Regions from separate parts of the Anaerobutyricum soehngenii genome, predicted to be linked through region 2. Evidence: riboswitches for the same ligand, from Rfam matches in the RefSeq annotation. Region 2 holds a riboswitch; the other holds the start of a gene.
The links. A riboswitch is a leader RNA that binds a small molecule or an ion and turns the genes downstream of it on or off. The one in region 2 is predicted to bind ZMP and ZTP.

Region 1: another riboswitch for ZMP and ZTP. It lies ahead of FYJ25_RS04945 (formate--tetrahydrofolate ligase); the one in region 2 lies ahead of pflB (formate C-acetyltransferase).

The regions. Positions count from the first base shown of each region.
Region 1 covers NZ_VULP01000007.1:3,233-7,673, reverse strand. The annotation lists gene FYJ25_RS04950 (DUF6273 domain-containing protein) at 1-450, shown strand, start outside; gene FYJ25_RS04945 (formate--tetrahydrofolate ligase) at 609-2,279, opposite strand; ZMP/ZTP riboswitch at 2,453-2,546, opposite strand; gene FYJ25_RS04940 (DUF3592 domain-containing protein) at 2,728-3,192, shown strand; gene FYJ25_RS04935 (InlB B-repeat-containing protein) at 3,348-4,441, opposite strand, start outside.
Region 2 covers NZ_VULP01000013.1:15,860-20,300, forward strand. The annotation lists gene FYJ25_RS07560 (threonine/serine exporter family protein) at 1-621, shown strand, start outside; gene FYJ25_RS07565 (threonine/serine exporter family protein) at 618-1,052, shown strand; ZMP/ZTP riboswitch at 1,496-1,581, shown strand; gene pflB (formate C-acetyltransferase) at 2,058-4,310, shown strand.

The DNA.
Region 1 (4,441 bases), on a different contig from region 2:
AGAGTACTCGATAAAAAAGATGGAAAAGTACTTTTACTCAAAGATAATGCTTTCGGTTCAACACCATTTGATGAAAAAGGGCAGAATGTAACTTGGGAATCTTCTTCCGTACGTGAATGGCTTAACAACAATTTTCTTCAGGAAAGTTTCACTGAAAACGAACGGAACAGTATTTTGGAAACAACTGTAAAAAACACACCAAATGCAACCTATAAAACTCCAGCAGGTAATAATACGAAAGATAAATTCTTCTTACTCAGCTGTGATGAAGTTGCAAAATATTATGATGCCATTCATGAAACAAAAAGCTGCTGGTGGCTTCGTACTCCAGGAGCAGCCGAAAACTCTATGAGCTTTGTATACAAAGATAAAACCGTTATGGATTATGGATATGAAGTAACCAATACTAATATCACTGTAAAACCAGCAATGTGGTTAAATATAGAATAAGATTTAATATAGACGAAAAAAGAAAACATACCATATCCCAGATGCGGCTTCGGAGCGTGTTTAAGATGCGGACGAGCATCTTAAATACAGCGACTACAGAGCAGATGGGATATGGTATGTTTTCTTTTTTTGTCTACATTAAATCTACAAATCAGGATTTAGAATAATCCTGTGATCTTTCCATTATCATCTACATCAATGCCAAATGCTGCTGGTTTCTTTGGTAATCCCGGCATTGTCATGATTGCTCCGGTAAGGATTACAACAAAACCTGCTCCGGCATTTACGAAAGCATCACGTACATGAATGTTGAAACCTTCCGGACGACCTAATTTTGTCTGATCATCAGAAAGAGAATACTGTGTTTTTGCCATACATACTGGCAGATCACCGAATCCTAAATCTGTAAGTTTCGCAAGCATTTTTTCTGCTGCTGGCTCATATGTCACTCCATCTGCACCGTAAATCTCTTTTGCGATGGTTTCTACTTTTTCTTTTAAAGGTGCATTATCTGGATAAAGTACTTTGAAATTACTTTCTTTTTCTTCTAATGTTTTCAATACTTTCTTAGCGAGTTCAATTCCACCTTCGCCGCCTTTTGCCCATACTTCAGACAGAGCGAATTCACATCCTCTTTCTTCACAGAACTGACGGATAAAGTCGTGTTCTGCTTCTGTATCTGTAACAAACGCATTTAAAGTTACAACGATAGGCACACCAAATTTCTGAAGATTTTCGATATGTTTTTCAAGATTACAGATACCTTTTTTCAACGCATCCATATTTTCTTCTGCAAGGTCTGTTTTTGGAACACCACCATTATATTTTAAAGCACGAACTGTTGCTACTAATACAACTGCATCTGGCTTTAAGCCTGCCATACGGCACTTAATATCCATGAACTTCTCTGCCCCAAGATCTGCACCGAATCCAGCCTCTGTAATGGCGATATCAGAAAGCTTTAACGCCATCTTTGTAGCTCGTACACTGTTACATCCATGTGCAATATTAGCAAATGGTCCTCCATGAACGATTGCGCCTGTATGCTCTAATGTCTGTACCATATTTGGCTTAATCGCATCTTTTAATAATGCTGCCATAGAACCAACTGCATTAAGCTGTCCTGCAGTTACAGGATTACCATCCACATCATATGCTACAATAATCTTTGATAAACGTTCTTTTAAGTCTTTAATGTCTTCTGCGAGACAGAGAATCGCCATAATTTCTGTTGCTACTGTAATGACGAAATGATCTTCTCTTACATAACCGTCTACTTTTCTTCCAAGGCCAATGACAATATTACGAAGAGAACGGTCATTCATATCCATACAACGTTTCCATATTACCTGTCTTGTATCGATGCGAAGCTCATTTCCCTGCTGAATATGATTATCCAGAAGTGCTGCTAATAAGTTATTTGCAGATGTGATTGCATGGAAATCACCTGTAAAATGAAGATTTAAATCTTCCATAGGAACTACCTGGGAATATCCGCCTCCAGCAGCTCCGCCTTTTATTCCGAAACATGGTCCAAGAGAAGGCTCACGAAGTGCAAGAACAGACTTCTTTCCTAACTTCTCTAATGCCTGTGCAAGACCAATACTTGTTGTTGTCTTTCCCTCTCCGGCAGGAGTTGGGTTAATCGCTGTCATTAATACAAGTTTACCATCTGGTTTCTCATCAAGACTGTTCATAAACTCATCAGAAAACTTAGCCTTATACTTTCCGTATAATTCTAAATCATCTTCTGTAATCCCATAATTTGCTGCTACATCTTTAATTGGAAGCATTGTTGCTTCCTGTGCAATCTGAATATCTGTTTTCATATCCTTCTTCCTTTCATTTTAACGCATATAAATACTTTACACACTTTCTCTTCTGCTTTATACCCTTGCCCTATTTACTATGTCTTTAATTCAAGTCGAGCCGCCTGAAGGAGGTGGGAGTCTTCTCGACTGAGATAAATTGTTGGGGTAAAAACAAAAAGGGCAACTTCAAAAGAAGCTGCCCAGACGGTCGGCTAATAACAGGATGTCTCCATCCCTCCGGCTACACTGTGTCTCTTCACATATCCGTCAGTAACCAGAATTTCTGCGTTGGCAGATTTATATTTATATATTTACACACTTACGCGGAAAAGTCAACTTTTTAATTTTACTTTACTTTCTATAAACAGTTTTGTTATGATTATACTAACAGAAATTTCATTAATATACTTTTAAAATTGTTCTATATTTGATTTTGACGGAAATTTTTTATCAGGAGGTGACGACAATGCTTATGATCTTTAGAATACTTATGGGCGGAATCGTTCCATTATTACTTATCGGAATTGGAATTCTCTTTGTTTATCTCAGCCATAAAATATCTCACGACCAGTCAAAGTTGGAAAAAGTATGCACTGCATCAGTAACTGGTACAATCATCCGATTAACTCCAGAAGAATGTAATGTATCAACAGATATTCAAACAAAACAATATCTATATATCCCCGTTGTAAAATATGATGTTCATGGTTTTATATATGAAAAATCTTTAAATGGACATAACTATAATTATTTTTCTATTGGTGAAAAAGTTACTGTTAACTATAATCCTTCGAATCCCGAACAATTTTATGTAAAAAAAGATACCGCTCCAAAAACTATACAGCGTTATTATCTCCCTGTAGGCATTTTTTTATTATTTCTCGCTTTTTTAGAAGGTATTCTTTCTAATATTTTAATATTTTTAATCTAACAAGAAAAAGCTTAGCTCCCATGCTCATTATTGCATATCATATAGCACTTTTAAAATCTTTCAGGGCACATAAAAACGGGACTGTCAGCAGTTATAGCTTCAGACCTATACTGCGGCAGCCCCGCTCACATTTTCACTAATTAATACATCCTGAATTAATATGTTCTGAAAGAACTTCCTACATTCGATGAATCACTACAGTTTTCAAAAGTATTTATCGCTTCTATATTACCTTCGCTGTTTACTTTAAATACATTCCATACTGTTCCCACATAGCCTACCGGAACATGGAAAACAACTGGCTCATACTTTCCGTGATATACTGTAACATATGCATCGGATTCTGAAAGTGCCTGACTTGAACTTTCACTCTTGTTTGAATAGTTGTGTACCGAGTAAACAAATCCATTACTTAGTGAATCAAAGTCTGTTACTGTAATTGTTTCCGGTCCATAACTACTAGTGTCATCTACATCAAGATTCGCTGCCTTTCCTCTCTTATTTGAATAATATACATGATCCGCTTCTACAATAGCATTGTAATGTGAATCCAGATCACTTGGACGACTTCCCCATCTTAATACAATTCGGTATTCTTTATCTTTTAAAACCGGAGAAATTGTTCCATTTTGATTATCAACATCTTCATCTTCTTTTACTACAATATTAAAGCTACTTGTGATATAACCGTCTTTGATAGCTGTAACCGTGTACATTCCACTGGTAAGACCTCTTTTAATTCCAAAAATGTCTTTTGGCTTATAACTGTAGTATCCTCCCGAATCAGTACTTAACGTCAAAAGAATATCATTTGTATCTGGACTGTTGGCTCCTGCTCTAATCTGTAACTTTACATTCTGCACTGCCTTACCTGTTATGGCATCTGTAATATATCCGCTAAAGCCTCCCCGTCCATTTTCGTCACCAGCTACTAAATCTATTGTTCCCATGTATTTTGTTTCACTTTCTACAATCGTTTCATTCGTGGTAACGCTGACATATCCATCTTTACTGACAACTATCTCATAACTGTCTACTGGAAGATCCGCCTCAAATAATCCATCTGCATCGGTAGTAGCAGAACTTATCGTCATTTCTCCCTTATTGAACTTAACTGTTGCTCCACCAATCCACTTCTTAGTGTCGGCATCTCTTACCTTTCCTGTAATGTGAGTTGTTGACTGAGATTTTTCTGAAAGAGTTACATTTTTCGCACCTTCATTAATAACAAATGATGAGGAAACTGTCT
Region 2 (4,441 bases):
GCAATTACATCAAGTATTGTTGTTACAATGGTATTTCCTGAGGGAGAAGAATATACACAAACTCGCAGGATTACCACTCCTGCCGGCACAGATTTTTTTAAATTAGAACAGGCAAATGCATTAAGCAGACAATGCTGTGCCACTCCCCTTTCTTTAACAGATTTGAAAGATGAAATAAACAAAATTTCAAAAATAAAACCTGCACCTTATACTATTTATCTGGGAAGTATGCTTGGTGCCGGCGGGTTCTCTGTCTTTTTCGGTGGAACGATCTTAGATGGAGCTATTGCTGTTATCTTTGCTTTTCTCCTTTGTTTTTTACAAAGGCATTTAAATTCTATATGCAGTAATACCTTTATTCTTCAGTTTTTCTGTTCTCTCTTTATCGGTACCGGCATTTGCATCACTGCCTTCTTTTTTCCGGTAATTCATGTAGATAAAGTTATGATCGGAGATATTATGCTGTTGATTCCCGGTATTCTTATGACCAATTCTATCCGGGATATTTTAATCGGAGATACGATTTCCGGTATAATGCGACTCGTAGAATCTCTTCTATGGGCTGGCGCTCTTGCCTGTGGATTCATGTGCGCTATCTGGTTTGTGGGAGGTGTATTATGATACTTCAGTTCTTTGCGGCTTTTATCGGAGCTGCCGGATTCGGATTCCTGTTTCATTTGCAGTTTAAACACATTTTTCCTGCAGCTTTAGGTGGCGTACTGACCTGGGTTATTTATGTTATTGCTAATACCTGGGGGTTCGATGTTTTTATTTCCTCACTATTTGCCAGCGCCTTTGCTGCAATTTACTCCGAAGTCATTGCAAAAATAAGAAAAGCTCCCACCACACTTTTTCTTATCATCTCTGTTGTTGTTTTGATTCCTGGCGGTTCTCTCTACTACACGATGAGCTATGCTGTTCAAAGGCAATGGCAGTATGCCGCAATGTATGGTTCTAAAACCGTCCAATGTGCATTAGGACTTGCCATCGGAATGAGCCTCATATGGATATTCCACGATATGGCAAGAAGAGTTTACTCTTTAATTCATTAGGGGAAAACAGACGAAAAAAGAAATGAATACAATAGTTTTTGGGAAAGAGATGGGGAAGGGGACAGAAGGTTGTGGCTTATTCTGATATTGTCAATGATGATACAATGATATCGCCAACTATCATTGTATACGATAAATATAAAGGCGATTTCTTTAATATTCTGGACACTATACCTTCCAAACAAGCAGTAGACTTCTGATCTCTCCCCCTTTCTCTCCTCCAAAGACTATTGCATTCATTCACGTGGAGCCAACAAACAGAAAATAAAAAGAATAGACGATAACAAATGTAATGTGAGAGCAAGTAAAAATGCCGAACAGGCATTTTCTACGCAGCGATATCTTTACATTTGTTATCGTCTATTCTTTTTATTTTCGTCTGTTTTCCCCAAATGAATTAAATAGTTACCCCTTGACATTTGATTGGCTTTTGGTTATAGTTAGGTTACTTATACGACTGACGGAAGTAAGTGGAATGAACCACATGAAGTATGAGATTCTTATTTAGCCGACCGTCTGGGCAATTCTTGTCTGGATATCGGCTTTTTTTATTTTACTCTGACAGGTTCAAGTCGAGCTGTCACTCACCACCTGAAAGAGGTGGGAGTCTTCTCGACTGAGATGAATATTCTATCCGATATCCCCGAGAAGAAATAACTTTAAATCATGATTAAGCCAGGTGAAATTTTTGCTATTTTCTTGTTGATATTGTATTTATATCCGTACATTTGTACGATTTGATATTTTTTTATCAACAACTTAAATCCCTTGATTTTAAGGGCTCTAAGAACATTTTTAGTGTATATGTTCAGAAAAAAGAACACATAATATCAAAAATTTGTTTGACGATTATCAAAAATCATGCTAATAATGTTGTTAGGTGATTATAACTATAATAAGTTTTAACTAATTATTTAAAATCATCTGACACTTTTTTGATTTTTTAGCAAACATATTTCAAAGCCTTGACTTAAGAATTTTTTACAAACAGGGAGGTCAATTAAGATGTTACAAAAAGAACAATGGCAGGGATTTAACGGACGTATCTGGAGAGAAGAAGTTAATTTAAGAGAGTTTATCCAGGATAACTACACTCCATATGATGGAGATGCTTCTTTCCTTGAGGGACCTACAGAAGCTACGAATACGCTGTGGGACGAACTGCAGAAATTGCAGAAGGCTGAGCGTGACAAAGGTGGCGTTCTTGATATGGATACCGAGATTGTATCAAGCCTTACTTCACACAAACCAGGCTATATTTCTGAAGCTTTAAAAGAAAAAGAACAGATTGTAGGTCTTCAGACAGATAAGCCTTTAAAACGTGCCTTTATGCCATTTGGTGGTATCCGTACTGCGGAAGAAGCCTGCACAACTTATGGTTATACACCAAATCCAGAACTGCATAAAATTTTTACAGATTATCATAAAACACATAATCAGGCAGTATTTGATTCTTATACACCTGAGATGAAGAAAGCTCGTCACAACAAAATCATTACCGGTCTTCCAGATACGTACGGACGTGGACGTATCGTTGGCGATTACCGTCGTGTTGCTCTTTATGGTATTGATTTATTAGTTGAAGACAAGCAAAAAGATTTCGCAAACTGTGGCGATGGAACGATGACAGATGATGTAATCCGCTTAAGAGAAGAAATCTCCATGCAGATTAAAGCATTAAAAGATATGAAAGTTATGGCAGAAAGCTATGGTTATGATATTTCTGAGCCTGCTTCTAATGCAAAAGAAGCTGTTCAGTGGACATACTTTGGTTATCTTGCAGCAATTAAAACACAGAACGGTGCTGCTATGAGTATCGGACGTATCGCTACTTTCCTTGATATTTATATCAAACGTGATATGGATAAAGGCATCCTTACAGAGAAAGAAGCACAGGAATTAATTGACCATATGACTATGAAGTTCCGTATGGTTAAGTTTGGACGTATCCCATCCTACAATCAGCTCTTCTCTGGCGATCCTGTATGGGCTACACTTGAAGTCGGTGGTCTTGGTCAGGATGGTCGTTCTATGGTTACAAAGACAGACTACCGTTTCCTTCATACATTAGAAAATATGGGACCTGCTCCAGAGCCAAACCTCACCGTACTTTACTCTGAGCGTCTTCCAAAAGCATTCAGAGATTATGCCGCTCATATTTCTATTACAACAAGTTCTATCCAGTATGAAAATGATGATGTAATGCGTCCGGTATGGGGCGATGATTACTCTATCTGCTGCTGTGTTTCTGCTACACAGACTGGTAAGGAAATGCAGTTCTTCGGCGCCCGCGCTAACCTTGCCAAATGTCTTCTTTACGCAATCAATGGTGGTGTGGATGAAAAGACCGGCCAGCAGGTTGGACCGGAATATAAACCAATTACTTCCGAATATCTTGATTATGATGAAGTAATGCATAAATACGATATCATGATGGACTGGTTAGCAGGTTTGTATGTAAATACATTGAATCTCATCCAGTACATGCATGACAAATATTACTATGAATATGCACTGATGGCCTTAATCGATACAAATGTACGTCGTACTTTTGCTACCGGTATTGCAGGATTCTCACATGTAGTAGACTCCTTAAGTGCGATCAAATATGCCAAAGTAAAAACAGTCCGCAATGAAGAAGGTCTTGTTGTTGATTATGAGACAACTGGTGACTTCCCTAAATACGGAAATGATGATGACCGCGCCGATGATATCGCTGTATGGTTACTTCAGACATTCATGAAGAAACTGGAGAAGTTCCATACTTATCGTGATTCTGAACCTACAACTTCTATCCTTACTATCACATCTAACGTAGTATATGGTAAGGCAACAGGTTCCCTTCCAGATGGAAGAAAAGCCGGTGAACCACTTTCCCCAGGAGCAAACCCAAGTTATGGTGCAGAGCAGAACGGTCTCTTAGCTTCCTTAAACTCTGTAGCTAAACTTCCTTATGAATGGGCATTAGATGGTATTTCCAATACGCAGACAATCAACCCTGATGCACTCGGTCATTCCGAAGAAGAACGTATTGGTAACTTAGTAAATGTTATGGACGGCTACTTCGCACAGGGTGCTCACCACTTAAATGTAAACGTATTTGGTGTTGAGAAACTGATTGATGCCATGGAACATCCAGAAAAAGAAGAATATGCAAACTTCACAATTCGTGTTTCCGGCTATGCTGTTAAATTCATCTCACTGACAAAAGAACAGCAGTTAGATGTAATTGCAAGAACATGCCACGATAGAATGTAGTAAAAATAATTTATACCGAAAGCAGGATGATGAGCCTGAACGGTGCATAGCCTAGTTAGCTCCTATCCTGATGAAGAAAAAAGAGATACTTTTATACACCGTACTGTACATTCCATTTTGCCTGATAAAAC